DNA from 4 places in the Pseudomonas sp. FBCC-B1667 genome. Region 1 is predicted to be linked to each of the others. Evidence: predicted binding sites of a transcription regulator. Region 1 holds the regulator's gene; each other region holds the start of a gene.
What was found. The regulator FliA, encoded in region 1, starts transcription of late flagellar genes. The targets are predictions, from matches to a motif close to CTAAAGTTTNNNNNNNNNNNGCCGNTAA.

Region 1 (4,210 bases):
TTATCACAGTTACAAACGCTGCGGGCTCGCTGGCTGCATCCTGACTAAACTGGATGAAACGGCAAGTCTGGGCGAAGTGCTGAGCCTGGCGATCAGTCATGAATTGCCGGTGGCGTACCTGACCGATGGCCCGCGGATCCCGGATGATTTGCATCTGCCGCGTCGTCATCAGCTGGTCAGTCGCGCCGTCAGCGTGCAAATGCAGGAAGAACCCAGCGAAGAAGCCATGGCTGACATGTTCGCTGATATTTACCACAGCCCGACCAAGCAGGTTGGCTGAGGTATTAATGAAAAGTTTTTGTACCTACATCGATGGTCTGCCATGCATTGTTCAGTTGCTGAACGCGCAGCCAGTAATGTGGCCTCCGTCTATGCAAGACAAGGTAAAGAAATAACATGGGCAGCATGCATCCCGTACAGGTGATCGCGGTGACCGGCGGCAAAGGTGGCGTCGGCAAGACTAACGTGTCAGTGAATTTGTCACTGGCCCTGGCCGAGCTCGGCCGTCGCGTCATGCTGTTGGACGCTGACCTGGGTCTGGCGAACGTCGACGTCCTGCTGGGGCTGACACCCAAACGTACACTGGCCGACGTCATCGAAGGCCGCTGCGAGCTGCGCGACGTTCTGTTGCAGGGCCCGGGCGGTATTCGAATCGTTCCGGCCGCGTCCGGCACACAGAGCATGGTTCACTTGAGCCCGGCTCAGCATGCCGGCCTGATCCAGGCGTTCAGCGACATCGGCGACAACCTCGACGTATTGGTGATCGACACCGCTGCGGGCATAGGTGACTCGGTAGTCAGTTTTGTTCGGGCAGCGCAGGAAGTCTTGCTGGTGGTCTGCGACGAGCCGACCTCCATCACCGACGCCTACGCACTGATCAAACTGCTTAACCGCGATTACGGCATGAACCGCTTCCGCGTCCTGGCCAACATGGCCCAGAGCCCGCAAGAAGGTCGCAACCTGTTCGCCAAGTTGACCAAGGTCACCGACCGCTTTCTCGACGTTGCCTTGCAATACGTCGGCGCGGTGCCTTACGACGAAAGCGTGCGCAAGGCTGTGCAGAAACAACGTGCCGTGTATGAAGCCTTCCCGCGTTCCAAGTGCGCCCTGGCGTTCAAGGCTATCGCGCAGAAAGTTGATACCTGGCCGCTGCCTGCCAACCCGCGCGGGCACCTTGAATTTTTCGTCGAGCGCCTTGTGCAACAGACCGCAGGACCCGTCCTATGACAGCCAGTGGCTACAACCTCTACAAGAAGTCGGCACGTGACGCGCAGTACGAGCTGATCGAGCGTTACGCGCCACTGGTCAAACGCATTGCTTACCACTTGCTGGCCCGTCTGCCGGCCAGTGTCCAGGTTGAAGACCTGATCCAGGCCGGGATGATCGGCCTGCTTGAAGTGTCGACCAAATACGACGCCAGCAAAGGCGCCAGTTTCGAGACGTACGCGGGCATACGAATCCGCGGCGCCATGCTTGATGAAGTACGCAAGGGGGACTGGGCGCCACGCTCGGTTCACCGAAATACCCGTATGGTCAGCGACGCAATTCGCTCTATTGAAGCTAAAACCGGCCGTGACGCTAAAGATCACGAGGTTGCGGCCGAACTCCAATTGAGCCTCGACGATTATTACGGGATTTTGAACGACACCCTGGGCAGCCGCTTATTCAGTTTCGACGATCTGTTGCAGGACGGCGAACACGAAGGGCTGCACGAGGATGGCGCGAGTGCTCATCTCGAACCGTCACGCGATCTGGAAGATGAACGCTTCCAGGCGGCGCTGGCGGACGCGATTGCCAATTTGCCGGAGCGCGAGCGACTGGTGTTGGCGCTGTACTACGACGAAGAGTTGAATCTCAAGGAAATCGGTGAGGTCCTGGGGGTCAGCGAATCGCGGGTCAGCCAGTTACACAGCCAGTGCGCGGCCCGTTTGCGGGGGCGTTTGGGGGAGTGGCGAGCGCGCTGAAGGCAGTGTGGGGACACTGCGAACGGGGCTGGTGCGGATTTGAACGGCACCGGTCGCGATCTGTTGTGCTCCAGACAGTCATCGAGTGAATTGCCGAATTGATTGAAATGGCGCGTCCAGGTGCTGGGCGCGTTTAAGACTGCTTGGAGGTCGAATTGGACAAGAACATGAAAATCCTCATCGTTGATGACTTCTCAACGATGCGGCGAATCATAAAAAACCTGTTGCGTGACCTTGGGTTCACCAACACGGTCGAGGCCGACGATGGCACTACTGCCATTCCGGTTCTCAACAGCGGGAGCATCGATTTTCTGGTCACGGACTGGAACATGCCTGGCATGACCGGTATCGATCTGCTGCGCCACGTCCGCGCCGATGAAAAGCTCAAGCACCTGCCAGTGCTGATGGTGACTGCTGAAGCCAAGCGCGAGCAGATCATCGAAGCGGCCCAGGCCGGCGTCAACGGCTATGTGGTCAAACCCTTCACGGCCCAGGCGTTGAAAGAAAAAATCGAGAAGATTTTCGAACGCATCGGTTGATCCACTGCGCCACGGGGGAGCTATGGAGCATAAAGAATCTTCACAGGGCGATTTTGAATCGACCCTGAAAAAACATGCCGTCGAACTGGTCGCCAGCCTTGAAAAAGGCAGGTTCGGCGAGGCTGTGCAACTGATCCATGAGCTCAATCAGACCCGTGACCGTGGCCTGTATCAAGAAGTGGGCAAGCTCACTCGCGAGCTGCACAGCGCGATCGTCAATTTCCAGATTGACCCGAACATGCCGCAAGCCGAGGAAGTGTCGCAGATCACGGACGCCACCGAGCGCCTGGGGTATGTGGTCAAGCTGACCGAGGCTGCGGCCAACCGCACCATGGACCTGGTAGAAAGCGCCACGCCGCTGGTCAACAGCTTGAGCGAAGAAGCCCAGGCCTTGAGCACGGACTGGAGCCGGTTCATGCGCCGCGAAGTCGGGGCTGAAGAGTTCCGTGAGTTGGCCCGCCGCGTCGACGGTTTCCTGACACGCAGCACGCAGGACAACCGCACGGTGTCGAGCAACCTCAACGACATCCTGCTGGCTCAGGATTACCAGGACCTCACCGGTCAGGTGATCAAGCGCGTGACCCAATTGGTCACCGAAGTTGAAAGCAATTTGCTCAAGCTCGTCCTCATGGCCAGCCAGGTAGACCGCTTTGCGGGTATCGAACATGACCGTGAATCGATGCTCGCCGAAAAAGATCCACAAAAACATCTCTCTCAGGGTGAAGGTCCGCAGATCCATGCCGATAAAAGAGAAGACGTTGTGTCCGGTCAGGACGATGTGGACGATTTGCTATCCAGCCTGGGATTTTAGAGTTTTAGCATTCTAGGTTTTTTAGGTTTTTAGACCTGTAGGAGCACCCCCTTAATGAGCTTCGGCGCCGATGAAGAGATCCTTCAGGATTTCCTGGTTGAGGCCGGCGAGATTCTAGAGCAACTGTCCGAACAACTGGTCGAGCTGGAAAGCCGACCGGATGACGCGGACTTGCTCAATGCAATTTTTCGCGGTTTTCACACTGTAAAAGGGGGCGCCGGCTTCCTCCAGCTCAACGAACTGGTGGAGTGCTGCCACATCGCCGAGAACGTGTTCGACATCCTGCGCAAGGGTGAGCGTCGCGTTGACTCGGAACTGATGGACGTGGTCCTCGAAGCGCTGGACGCGGTGAACAGCATGTTCGGCGAAGTCCGCGAGCGCAGCCCGGTTACGGCGGCGACCCCGCAATTGCTGGAGGCCCTGGCCCGTTTGGCCGAGCCGCAAACGGCAGACGAAGCTGCGCCGGTTGCTCACGTGGCTGAAGCACCTGCCGTCGAAAGCGAATCGGGTGACATCACCGATAACGAATTCGAACAACTGCTGGACTCGCTGAACGCCGTCAAGGCTCAGGCCGAGGCGCCAGTGGTTGCAGCTGCACCTAAGCCTGCCAGCGATGCCGCTGCCAGCGACGAAATCACCGATGCCGAGTTCGAGTCGTTGCTCGATCAATTGCACGGCAAAGGCCAGTTCGCCGTCGATGCCGTGGCGCCTGCGCCCGCCGCACCGGCTGCGCCGATAGCGGCAGGCGACAGCTCTGACATCACCGACGACGAATTTGAAGCACTGCTCGACCAGTTGCACGGCAAAGGCAATTTTGCGGTGGATGCGCTGGAGTCGGCCATTGCTTCGGTACCGGCTTCGCCTGCGCCAACCGCTGCCGCGGTGGGCGGGGATCT
Region 2 (4,210 bases), 3.1 Mb from region 1:
AATCCGTCCGAAAGCGGTCACCAACCTGCATCAGGTCGACGATGCACCGCTGCATCACGTGGCCATGCCGGACAGCATGTCGAGTTCGCCGCTGGTGGTCTGCCTTGATCCGCGTGTCGATGAGCAGATCGTTCAAGAGCAGATGCACAGCCCGCCGCATCCGGAAGCGGAGCCGGAACCAGAGGTGGAAGTGGAAAGTGAGCCGACGCCACCGGAAGATCCGGATGCTGGACGCGAGCAAAGTTTCACTGAAGCCAGACCTTGATTGTTTGATGCATAAAAAAACGGGCAGTCACCGCAAGGGACTGCCCGTTTTTTGTTGAAGCGTTGGATCAGAAATCGTCTTTGTCGAAGCGCCGTGCTTCACGCTGTAGTTGGTAGACGAAACGCTCGACCTGCCGTTGAACCAGCCCGCTCATGTTGTGAAAACGGATGCCGGCGAAGGTGGTGGAGACCTTTTCTTCGAAATGCAGGTAACGCAGTTCCACCGGGGTGGTCATGCTGCCGAAGGGCAGGGCGGCGACGAAGCGGTCGTAGACCTGGCCCAGCTGCAGCCGGCCGGTGATGTCGCCGTCAAAGCGCAACTTGCAGCCGGTAGCGGAGATATCCAGCAACTTGCCGTTGACCGGCGACTTGAGTTTTTCGCCGCCCAGTTCGACATCCACCAACTGCGCCAACTTCAATGCAGCCCGGAAGGCGTTGCGGCGCTGGTGGTAGACCACTTCGTCAGGGAGTTTGCCGCGATAACAGCGAGTGTTGTTGAACTCGTCGAGGCTCAGCGGGCCGTTGCTTTCCCACGCGATGCGCACGCCGTCGTGGAAGCCTTCGACCCGAAACGATTCGCCCGCCAGCAAGTAGCGTTCGCCATCGCGAGGCACCATTTCATCCAGGGCGATCATATTGTTGTCACGGTCAACCTCCACCAGATAGCTCTGGAAGCGCTGGTTACGTTCGTGGAACGTAATGATCAGCGGGTCGTGGCTTTCTTGCAGTTGCCGCAGGTTACCCGCGATCTCCATGGGCGTGGAGAGCACCTTGGGTGGCTGCGGAGCATCTTCCGCGGTTAAGGCATTGGACACGGTTCATCGTTCTCCGGACAAATGTGACAGCGCATGGCTAGCATACTGCCAGCATGTGAGGCGTCTTGAAAGTGCGAACTCAATCAACAGGTTCACGCCTGACTGAGCGGGCGCGGCTTCGCTAGCTTGGCGGTTGATCCGCGGGCATCGTAAAGCGCGGGTGGTTCGCCGCCGGTGAGGATCTTCAGCTGATTGGCCGTGGCGGCCTGCTGGATCAGGATCGACTGACCATTATTGACATTGATGGCCTGGCACTGAGCCAGAAGATCGGTCAGGGCATCGCTCTGCGCAAGCAACTGATCGCCGATGCTTGACTGGCTGGCGAGTTGCTCCAGACCGTTGCGATTGGTAGGCAGATTGAGGCTTGCGAGCACTTCGCTGCGCTTGCGGCCATGCTGTTCGAGCAGAATGATCATTGCCTGTTTGCGCGCCAGAATGTCTTCGAGCAGTGGCATGTCGCGACCATGCAAGGCGAGGGACTCGGTTTGCAACAACTCCAGCAAGTGTTGCGCTGGAGCAAAGTCGTCGATGATCAGTTGCAGTAAATTAGTGTCGTGCATGGCTGGCCTTGGGGTTTAAGCGTCCAAAAGCCTGGCGCAGGCCGAAGGCCTAGCGCTGGGCTTCGAAGTTGAGCAGTTTGCTGGCTACACGGTTGCTGTCGACTTTATAGCTGCCATCGGCAATCGCTGCTTTCAACTCGGCCACGCGGGCATCGTCGACGGCAGGCTGATCGCGCAGCTTGTCAGTGACCTTCTGCAACTGTTGAGCCTCATTGCTGAGGTGTACCGATTCCCCGCTTTTGGCGGTACTGGCCTGTTCGGCCGGGGTATTCAGCGGCGCGGATTTGCCGGCTTCGGCAGTGTCCTTGTTGGCGCTGGTACGCGTACTGCCGGTCAGTGACGAGGAACTGTTCAAACGGCTGAAATCGATGACCATGATAAAAAACCTCTGGGAATTTGGACGCTTGCCATGTTTTCGGCTCTTCCTGCAAAAACTTTAGGCCCATTTATCAATGAGCCTGCATGCGCCAACGCATTTCCTGCGTGAGGCACAGTTTAGGGAACCGCCACGGCCAGCGCCATGTTTTCGCAAGCACAGAGTTTCTACATGGCCACTTCCACCTGGCCCGGCGCCATGACCTGCGCCTTGATGACCCGTTGGGAGTTGAGGTTTTTTACCCGGATCTGTTCACGCAACCCGCCATTGGACAGGGCTTCGCCCGGCATACGTACGCTGAGCGTACCGCTGCGGGCGGTAATTACGACCTGGTCGCCTTTGGAGATGACTTCGGCTTGTTCGAGATGGACCAGCGTCAGTACCTGATCGGCGACCGTTGGTCGGGTAAGTTTTTGTCCAATCGTCTGCTCGACGGAGGTGAAGTAACCCTGGCCGATCAGGCTGATGTCGCGTTCGCGCAGCATAACGTCGCCGGGCTCGATATAGCCGGCGCGTTTGAGGGGGCGGGTGGTGGTGACAACCTCTCGAAACAGGCGGACTTGAGCGGGCACGAACACCGTCCAGGGCGAGGTGCTGTCGCAACGAACCTTGACCGTAACCCGGCCAATCGGGATCGCCGGGCTCTCCAGGGTGGCTGTCAATTCCTTGTCGCACATGGGCATGCGCAGGCGCGGATCGAGCTGCTTGACCTCGATCTCATAACGACCTTCGGTTTGACTGGTCGCCAAATAGTCTTCTACGGTGAACTCAAGAAAGCCCTGAGTGACGCCGATAAGCATGTCAGGCAAGGTAACTGCGTCAGCAAGGGCAGGGCTGCCAGCGTTGAACAGGCAGACGGCCGACATCGCGCAAAGCACTTGGCGAGCGTGTGATGTCAGGCGTCGGAAAAATGTCGGTTCTGTGTTCATAAGAGTTAAAAAGCAAGCGCCGTGCCGTTTAGCAATGAACGTGCGTCGCAACACACTTAAGCGTTGGTGTAGGAGTCTGTGCATGGCTGGTGTAATGGATGCGGTAAACCAGCGCACGCAACTGGTAGGGCAGAATCGCCTGGAGCTGTTGTTGTTCCGTCTCGACGGCCAGCAGCTCTATGGGATCAACGTGTTCAAGGTTCGGGAAGTGCTGCAATGCCCAAAACTGACGTTGATGCCCAAATCCAGTCCTGTCGTGTGCGGTGTGGCAAATATCCGGGGGGCGACCATTCCGATTCTTGATCTGGCCATGGCGACCGGCTCCGGCGCACTGAAAGATCAAAGCAATCCGTTCGTGATCATCACGGAGTACAACACCAAGACCCAGGGTTTTCTGGTGCGCTCGGTGGAGCGCATCGTCAACATGAACTGGGAAGAGATTCATCCGCCACCCAAGGGTACGGGACGCGATCACTACCTGACGGCTGTGACTCGGGTCGACAATCAGTTAGTCGAAATCATCGACGTCGAGAAAGTGCTGGCGGAAGTGGCACCCACCCCGGAAGCGATTTCGGTGGGCGTGGTCGATGTCGAAACCCAGCACAAGGCTTTGTCCTTGAAGGTGTTGACCGTCGATGACTCATCAGTGGCGCGCAAGCAGGTGACTCGTTGCCTGCAAACGGTCGGCGTTGAAGTGGTGGCGTTGAACGACGGCAGGCAAGCGCTGGACTATCTGAAAAAGCTGGTCGATGAAGGGAAGAAGCCGGAAGAAGAGTTCCTGATGATGATTTCCGACATCGAGATGCCGGAAATGGACGGGTACACCCTCACGGCCGAGATTCGCAACGACCCGCGCATGCAAAAGCTTCATATCATCCTGCATACTTCTTTGTCCGGGGTATTCAATCAGGCGATGGTCAAGAAAGTCGGTGCCGATGACTTCCTTGCCAAGTTCCGTCCTGATGACCTGGCATCCCGGGTAGTCGACCGGATCAAAGCAGCAGATATCAGCTAGGGGCCTTCTGCCCCTGGTGGTTAACACGATTTAAGAGGCGGTATCTTTGTCTACGGGTAATTTGGATTTCGAACAGTTCCGGGTCTTCCTGGAAAAAGCCTGTGGCATTTTGCTCGGTGAAAACAAGCAGTACCTGGTCTCGAGCCGTCTCAACAAACTGATGGAACAGCAAGGCATCAAGTCCCTGGGTGAGCTGGTCCAGCGCATTCAGACCCAGCCGCGCAGCGGTTTGCGCGAGATGGTGGTGGACG
Region 3 (4,210 bases), 3.1 Mb from region 1:
CTGCCTGAGCCGGCCAATCAGCAACGGGCCCGGCACATCCTCACCAGTGCCCGACGCGCCACCCGACTGGTCGATGACGTGCTGGACTTCGCTCGCGGCTCCTTTGGCCATGGCATTCCGGTGAACATCGAACCCTGCGCGGATCTGGATGCGGTTTTACGGCATGTAATTTCCGAGGTGCAGAGTGTTCACCCGGACCGGGTCATAACATCTTCCATCGGCGATGTGCGCAACGTCCCGTGCGACCGCGAACGCGTCGCCCAGCTGCTGTCGAATCTGGTGGCGAACGCGGTAACTCACGGCGATCCCCAAGGTCCGATCGAGGTCAATGCGCAGATCAAGGACGAACATTTCGTACTGAGCGTAAACAATCACGGGCTGATTGCCGAAGACGCATTGGCGTACCTGTTCCGCCCCTACTCGCGACCGGCCAGCGACACACCGCAGACTGGCCTCGGGTTGGGCTTGTACATTGCCAGTCAGATTGCCCAGTCCCACGGAGGAAAACTGGACGTGGTCTCGACCGCGCTACAGGGCACGACGTTTACATTCAGCCTGCCTGTACAGGCTTAAGCGCTGGTACTGACCAGCGAACCCGACGTACTAGAATCGGAATCCTGCAACGCCTGCAACAACGCCGCCGTCGCCGTCTGCAACGAACCCGACGTGGTCGCAATCTGTGACTGAGCGGCTGCCACATCAACCGCTTTCGCGTCGGCGTCTTCCTGTTTCGCCTGGACCGCTTGCAGTTGCTGCTGTTGTTCCTGCATCTGCTTTTGCAATTTGGCGATTTGCTCGCGCAAGGTTTTCACCGCTTCGGGTTCTTCACTGCTGCTGGAACTTCTGTCGCTCGACGCGGGGGCGCCACCGGCGGCCACTTTGGTGTCGTCGGAAGGCGTGGCGGTGACGGAGGTATCTGCGCCGGGATCGCTGATCGAGGTTTTGCTGGTGGAGGGGGTGAGAGTCTGGTTGATCGAGACAGAGGTGATGCTGACCATGGGATTTATCCACTGTGGGTTTTGGGTATCTCCCTCATCGACATGGTTTGACCACAATTGAGATCGGCTGAGTACCGACTCGGCAAGCGAGGCGGTACACAGCCATCGGCGTTACGCGCTCAAACGCGCCGTCACGTCATTCAACTGCGAGGACAACCCGTGCAGGTTGTGGCTCGCCGCTTCGGTGCGTTGCACGTTGTCCAGATTGGTACTGGCGATGCTGGTGATCTCGGTGAGGTTGCGCGAGATGTCCTCGGCGACCGAGGTTTGCTCTTCGGCAGCGGTGGCAATCTGGCGGTTCATGTCGCGAATCGCTTCGACGGCCTGGGTGATCCGCTCCAGCATCGCACCGGCCTCGGTCACTTGCTGGACGCTTTCTTCACTGCGTGACTGCCCGCTTTCAATCGCCTGCGCCGCGTCCACTGCGCCGGTTTGCACGGTCAGGATGATCTGGTTGATCTCAATGATCGAGGCCGCGGTGCGCTGGGCCAGGCTGCGCACTTCATCGGCGACCACCGCAAAACCGCGTCCGGCTTCACCGGCACGGGCCGCTTCGATGGCGGCGTTGAGCGCCAGCAGATTGGTCTGTTCGGCGATGCCGCGAATCACCTCCAGCACCTTGCCGATGCGGCCGCTGTCGGTTTCAAGCTGACGAATGACCGTGGCGGTGTTGGCGATTTCACCGCGCATCTGGGTGATGGTGTGGATGGTGCCCTGCATGACTTTTTCGCCCTGCTGCGCGGACTGATCCGCGTCGTCGGCAGCGCGCGCGGCGTCGGCGGCGTGACGGGCAACCTCTTGCGCGGTGGCCGACATTTCGTTCATCGCCGTGGCCACTTGATCGGTGCGGTTGAACTGTTCGTTGGTGCCACCGGCCATCAGCGTAGCGATGGAGTTCAGTTCGCCACTGGCACTGTCCAGATCCTTGGCGCTGCGCTGCAAATGGCTGAAGGTTTCGGCGAGGAAATCGCGCAGGGTATTGGCGGCGACCGCCAGTTTGCCCAGCTCATCCTGACGGGTGCTGGCCACGCGGTCGGAGAATTTGCCCTGGCTGAGTTGCGCGACGTATTCGATCAGTTTGCGAATCGGTTCGACCAGGTTGCGGTTGACCAGCCACAGGCTCAACAGCCCGATCAGCAAGCCCGAGGCAAGCATCACGATGATCCCGAGCAATATGGTGCGGTCGGCGTCGGCACTGATCAGCTTCGATTCCTCGGCGCCCTGCTTGCGCAGCTCAACGACCAGTTCGCTCATCTGATCACTGGCCGCACGGTCCACCCCTTTCACAGCGGTGTCGCCAGCAGTCGGGTCGGCACCGGCAGCGACGTAGGCATCACGACCCTTCTGGTAAGCGGCGCCGAGCATGCGGTGTTCATCACGCAGGCGTTCGATGCGGGTCTTGAGTTGCGGCTCCATGCCTTTCTGCCCGGCCAGTTCACCGAGGATGCTTTGCACATCGCGCTGGCGGTCTTCGAATTGCTTCCAGTGTTTGTCCAGGTCCGCCGGTTGCTTGCCGCGCAGCAGGACGTTTTTCCATTCCTGAACCTGCACCTTGAATTGCAGGTTGGCTTCATCGATCAACTGGGACGTGTGCAGCGGGCCATCGATCAGATTCGCGTAACTCTGAACACCGCTGGACAGGAAATGAAAGCAAGCCAGTGCGATCAGCAACATCGCCAGCAGGCTGCCGCTCAACAAGGCGAGGATTTGTGCTCTCAGGGATTTTTGCAGCATCGAGTGATACTCATGACAGGGGTGAGACACGCCGTGACAGGGCGTGAAAGGTGTCCGGACATCCCTGTCTGCGGCCTGGCTCGTGGCCAAAGGCGCGCACGTTAACGTTAGCGAGATCGGCGTGCCAGAGCCGTTCTTTAATCAAATCCGACCATCGGTATGGCCACTATTTAGCCTTCATTGACCTGTCACATAACTGTCAAAAATCATTGCGATGATGCCGCTCAAGTGAACCTGTAAAACCCGCGACAGGCGACGCCCTTGCGAGCACTCATGAACCACAGCATCGACCAAAGCCATCGCGACACCGATCTGTTCGGCCTGCTCTACGGGTTTAGTTTTCGCCCTGGTGAACGCGGTCGCGAGATCGATTCGGCCAAGGCGCTGCAATGCCTGCAACAACCCGACGACAGCGAAGAATTCCTCTGGCTGCACCTGAACCTGGCGCACGCCGCGTGCGAGCGCTGGATGAAAAGCCATCTGGAGTTGCCCGACGAGTTTTTCGAAGCGCTGCACGAAGGTTCGCGCTCGACGCGTATCGAGCACGTGGATTCGGCCTTGTTGGCGGTGGTCAACGATGTGGTGTTCAACCTCAGCAGCATGGTCTCCTCGGATGTTTCGACGCTGTGGGTATGCGCCCGCAGTCGGCTGATCATCAGCGCGCGCCTGCAACCGCTGCACTCGGTGGACAAGTTGCGCTCGTCGGTGAAGGCCGGTGAGTGTTTTCGTTCGCCACTGGAACTGCTCGTGCATCTGCTGCGCGATCAGGGCGAGGTGCTGACGCAAATCGTGCGCAAGACCAGCCAGAGTGTCGATCAGATCGAAGATGAACTGTTGTCGTCGCGGCTGTCGACCAACCGCGCTGAACTGGGCGCCAACCGCCGGGTGCTGGTGCGCCTGCAACGCCTGCTGGCGCTGGAGCCGGGGTCGTTGCTGCGCTTGCTCAATCGACCGCCGCAATGGCTGCAGAAGGAGGACGTCAAGGAGCTGCGCAAGTCCACCGAGGAGTTTGCGCTGATCATCAACGACCTCACGGCCCTGGGGGAGCGGATCAAGCTGCTGCAGGAAGAAATCGCCGCCAACCTCAACGAACAGAGCAACCGCACGCTGTTTACGCTGACGGTGGTGACGGTGCTGGCGTTGCCGATCAACATCATTGCCGGTTTCTTTGGCATGAACGTCGGCGGTATTCCTCTGTCCGGCGATCCCGAAGGGTTCTGGATCCTGGTGGCACTGGTCGCAACCTTTACCGTGCTGGCCGGACGCTGGGCGTTTCGCAAGCGCCAGGATTATTGAAGACACCGCAAATCCTGTGGGAGTTATTCGACCTCCTGGTGCACTTCAGATCAGCGGACTACAAAAACCCCAACCCCTGACCTGAAGCAGTCTCTCTGTAACAATTAGCAACGACTATCACTGACACACCTCCCTCATCAGGATTGTCCGTTATGGCTACGCCTTCCTACCCCGCTGATACT
Region 4 (4,210 bases), 3.4 Mb from region 1:
AGCCCGCCGCATCGGCCTGGTTGTAAGCGCCGCCGTCTTCTTCGAAGGTCGCGATGTTGGCATCGAACAACGATTCGTCAGACTTGCGACCGGTCACGATCACGTTGCCTTTGTACAGCTTCAGGCGAACAACGCCGTTCACGTGGGCCTGGGATGCATCGATCATCTGTTGCAGCATCAGACGCTCAGGGCTCCACCAGTAACCGGTGTAGATCAGGCTGGCATACTTGGGCATCAACTCGTCTTTGAGGTGAGCCACTTCGCGGTCCAGGGTGATCGATTCGATCGCACGGTGAGCGCGCAGCATGATGGTGCCGCCAGGGGTTTCGTAGCAGCCACGAGACTTCATCCCGACGTAACGGTTCTCGACGATATCGAGACGGCCGATACCGTGTTCACCACCGATACGGTTCAGTGTCGCCAGCACAGTGGCCGGGGTCATTTCGACGCCGTCCAGTGCAACGATGTCGCCGTTACGGTAGGTCAGTTCCAGGTATTGCGGTTTGTCTGGAGCGTTCTCCGGGGAGACGGTCCATTTCCACATGTCTTCTTCGTGCTCGGTCCAGGTGTCTTCCAGCACGCCGCCTTCATAGGAGATGTGCAGCAGGTTGGCATCCATCGAGTACGGGGATTTTTTCTTGCCGTGACGCTCGATCGGGATGTTGTGCTTTTCAGCGTAATCCATCAGCTTTTCACGGGACAGCAGGTCCCACTCGCGCCACGGAGCAATCACTTTCACACCTGGCTTCAAGGCGTACGCACCCAGTTCGAAACGAACCTGGTCGTTGCCCTTGCCTGTGGCGCCGTGGGAAATGGCGTCAGCACCGGTTTCGTTGGCGATTTCAATCAGGCGTTTGGCGATCAACGGACGAGCGATGGAAGTACCCAGCAGGTACTCGCCTTCGTAAACGGTGTTGGCGCGGAACATCGGAAAAACGAAATCGCGCACGAATTCTTCGCGCAAGTCGTCGATGTAGATCTCTTTGACGCCCATGGCCTGTGCCTTGGCGCGCGCAGGTTCGACCTCTTCGCCCTGACCCAGGTCAGCGGTGAAGGTCACCACTTCACAGTTATAAGTATCCTGCAGCCACTTGAGGATCACCGAAGTGTCCAGGCCGCCGGAATACGCCAGAACGACCTTGTTTACGTCCGCCATGCCATCACTCCACGGGGTTCTACGGAAAGCCGTGAAGTCTACCGGTCATACGAAATAATTTACAGTGGCGCGACAGCTTATGACGACGAAGCGACAGATTCTGTCGAGCGAGCGACGACTTCGGAGGGTCAGGAGGTCGTCGCGGCGCTTCCCGGTGTCGCCCCTTGAGGCGCGACTTTCTCGGTCGGCGCGACGCGTTCCAGACGCACGGCAACCCGTCGATTTTTTGCGCGGTTGGCGGCGTTGGTATTCGGCGCCACAGGGTAGCGCTCGCCGTGGAAGCGCATGGTGATCTGCGATTCCTGAATGCCGTTGGCCTTGAAGTAATCCATCACCGCCAATGCGCGGCGGCGCGACAGTTCACGGTTGGCCAGGCGATTGCCGCTGTTGTCGGAGTGCCCGTCGAGCTCGATGTGATTGACCGACGGATCAGCCTTCATGAACTCCAGCATCACTTGCAACTGCGCCTTGGCGTGCGCATCAAGATCAATACCTTCGGCACCCGTGAAAGTGATTTCGGACTGTTTGACCTGTTCGAAATTTTTCGGCAACAGTTTCGCCACGCAACTCTGGTAGTCGTTGAATGCCTTGCTGAACTTGACCGGCAACAGCCGAACTTCCGACACCCGGCCATCACCAGAGGCATGCCGGATCACCGGACTGCGGCCATCGATCAAGCCACTGATCAAGCGCCCGGCCTGAGCTTGCGAGCTATTGAACAGCACATTGCCGCTGCCCAGGCGCACCGAGCCCAGATTGATGTCGCCACGCCCCGGCTGCCACGGCGCGGCCGCTGCCAGTAAGGTCGCCGAACCGCCGCCGATCATCGCGTTGTAGGTATTCAGACGAAATATCGCCTGCTCACCGGCACGGCGTACGAACTCACCCGACCCGAAATCGGTGATCGGCTGAGTCAGGCGGCATTCGAACTTGTCGCCTTCGACCGTCCACTCGATGCTCTCCAGACGCGTCTGGAAAGTGAGCGCCATCGCAGGAAGGCTGGCAAACACACTGAGCAAGGCTAAATAACGCTGGCGCACGGGAGGCTCCACTGGCTTCTACAACAAAAAGACCGACACACGCATGTTTCCGGCATACCTGATTCATATCGGTAGGTTCCTGCAAAACTTGATAGCGAGTGCCTGCAAGAGTCTTTTCCGGTAGCATTCCCCTGAGTTTGACCCGCCTGGAATCCCCTCATGTCCGACCGCCTGACCCTGCTGCGTCCCGACGACTGGCACATTCATCTTCGCGATGGTGCCGTGTTGACCAATACCGTTGCGGATGTTGCGCGCACCTTTGGTCGCGCCATCATCATGCCCAACCTGGTACCTCCGGTGCGTAACGCCGCTGAAGCCGACGGCTATCGCCAGCGAATCCTCGCTGCACGCCCGGCCGGCAGTCGCTTCGAACCGTTGATGGTGCTTTACCTGACTGACCGCACCCAGCCCGAAGAAATTCGCGAGGCCAAGGCCAGCGGTTTCGTGTACGCCGCCAAGCTGTACCCGGCCGGCGCGACCACCAACTCGGATTCTGGCGTCACCAGCATCGACAAGATCTTTCCTGCTCTTGAGGCCATGGCCGAAGTCGGAATGCCCTTGCTGATCCACGGCGAAGTCACCCGTGGCGATGTCGACGTGTTCGACCGCGAGAAAATCTTCATCGATGAGCACATGCGCCGTGTGGTCGAGCGTTTCCCGACGCTCAAAGTGGTGTTCGAGCACATCACCACCGCCGATGCCGTGCAGTTCGTCAACGAGGCTTCGGCCAATGTCGGCGCAACCATCACTGCTCATCACCTGCTGTACAACCGCAACCACATGCTGGTAGGCGGGATTCGGCCGCACTTCTATTGCCTGCCGATTCTCAAGCGCAATACGCACCAGGAAGCCCTGCTCGACGCCGCCACCAGCGGCAGCGAAAAGTTCTTCCTGGGCACTGACTCGGCCCCCCACGCCCAGCACGCCAAAGAAGCCGCGTGCGGCTGCGCCGGTTGCTACACCGCGTATGCAGCCATCGAGATGTACGCTGAAGCGTTCGAACAGCGTAACGCGCTGGACAAACTCGAAGCCTTCGCCAGCCTCAACGGCCCGCGTTTCTATGGCCTGCCGGCGAACACCGACCGCATTACCCTGGTCCGCGATGAGTGGACCGCCCCAACCAGCCTGCCATTTGGCGAGTTGACCGTTATCCCGCTGCGCGCCGGTGAAAAACTGCGCTGGCGCCTGCTGGAGGAACACGCGTGAGTGAAGACCATTTCGATGACGAACAGGACGGTCAAGGCGGTGGAGGCGGTCCTCGTCATCCAATGGCAGCCAGGTTCCGTGGTTACCTGCCGGTCGTCGTCGACGTAGAAACCGGTGGTTTCAACTCGGCCACCGACGCCCTGCTGGAAATTGCTGCAACCACCATCGCCATGGACGAGAAAGGGTTTGTGTACCCCGATCACACCTATTTCTTCCGTGTAGAGCCCTTTGAAGGCGCGAACATCGAAGCGGCGGCACTGGAATTCACCGGGATCAAACTCGATCACCCGCTGCGCATGGCCGTGAGTGAAGAAGCGGCGCTGACGGATATCTTCCGCGGCATCCGCAAAGCCCTGAAAGCCAACGGCTGCAAACGGGCGATTCTGGTTGGCCACAACAGCAGCTTCGACCTGGGCTTCCTCAACGCAGCGGTCGCACGTCTGGACATGAAACGTAACCCGTTTCATCCGTTCTCCAGCTTCGACACCGCGACCCTTGCCGGCCTGGCTTACGGTCAAACCGTGCTGGCCAAAGCCTGTCAGGCGGCGGATATCGACTTCGACGGTCGTGAGGCGCACTCGGCTCGTTATGACACCGAGAAAACGGCCGAACTGTTCTGCGGCATCGTCAATCGCTGGAAACAGATGGGCGGCTGGGAAGACTTCAACGACTGATCTGTCGCTGATGAATCCTGCGCATAAAAAAACCGGCCACTGAGGCCGGTTTTTTTATGCCTGACGCTTGGGCTTACAGTGCCGCAGCGTGCTCGGTCAGGTAAGCAGCAACGCCTTCTGGCGAAGCGTTCATG

Region 2: flgM (flagellar biosynthesis anti-sigma factor FlgM) is a predicted target of FliA. The motif match lies at 2,052-2,079, and genes of this name have one in related genera.
Region 3: NL116_RS23495 (methyl-accepting chemotaxis protein) is a predicted target of FliA. The motif match lies at 2,846-2,873, and genes of this name have one in related genera.
Region 4: NL116_RS24945 (flagellar protein MotY) is a predicted target of FliA. The motif match lies at 2,262-2,289, and genes of this name have one in related genera.

What each region holds. Positions count from the first base shown of each region.
Region 1 is NZ_CP101437.1:1,934,701-1,938,910, forward strand. It holds gene flhF (flagellar biosynthesis GTPase FlhF) at 1-280, shown strand, start outside; gene fleN (flagellar synthesis regulator FleN) at 397-1,227, shown strand; gene fliA (RNA polymerase sigma factor FliA) at 1,224-1,964, shown strand; gene NL116_RS08595 (chemotaxis response regulator CheY) at 2,132-2,503, shown strand; gene NL116_RS08600 (protein phosphatase CheZ) at 2,526-3,314, shown strand; gene NL116_RS08605 (chemotaxis protein CheA) at 3,369-4,210, shown strand, end outside.
Region 2 is NZ_CP101437.1:5,015,656-5,019,865, reverse strand. It holds gene NL116_RS23185 (MFS transporter) at 1-265, shown strand, start outside; gene NL116_RS23180 (flagellar brake protein) at 333-1,079, opposite strand; gene NL116_RS23175 (flagella synthesis protein FlgN) at 1,172-1,639, opposite strand; gene flgM (flagellar biosynthesis anti-sigma factor FlgM) at 1,689-2,015, opposite strand; gene flgA (flagellar basal body P-ring formation chaperone FlgA) at 2,183-2,944, opposite strand; gene NL116_RS23160 (chemotaxis protein CheV) at 3,027-3,959, shown strand; gene cheR (protein-glutamate O-methyltransferase CheR) at 4,006-4,210, shown strand, end outside.
Region 3 is NZ_CP101437.1:5,082,670-5,086,879, forward strand. It holds gene NL116_RS23485 (GAF domain-containing sensor histidine kinase) at 1-573, shown strand, start outside; gene NL116_RS23490 (hypothetical protein) at 570-998, opposite strand; gene NL116_RS23495 (methyl-accepting chemotaxis protein) at 1,110-2,732, opposite strand; gene NL116_RS23500 (transporter) at 3,006-4,028, shown strand; gene NL116_RS23505 (inorganic phosphate transporter) at 4,181-4,210, shown strand, end outside.
Region 4 is NZ_CP101437.1:5,396,145-5,400,354, forward strand. It holds gene NL116_RS24940 (argininosuccinate synthase) at 1-1,156, opposite strand, end outside; gene NL116_RS24945 (flagellar protein MotY) at 1,285-2,196, opposite strand; gene pyrC (dihydroorotase) at 2,356-3,402, shown strand; gene rnt (ribonuclease T) at 3,399-4,076, shown strand; gene NL116_RS24960 (peroxiredoxin) at 4,150-4,210, opposite strand, start outside.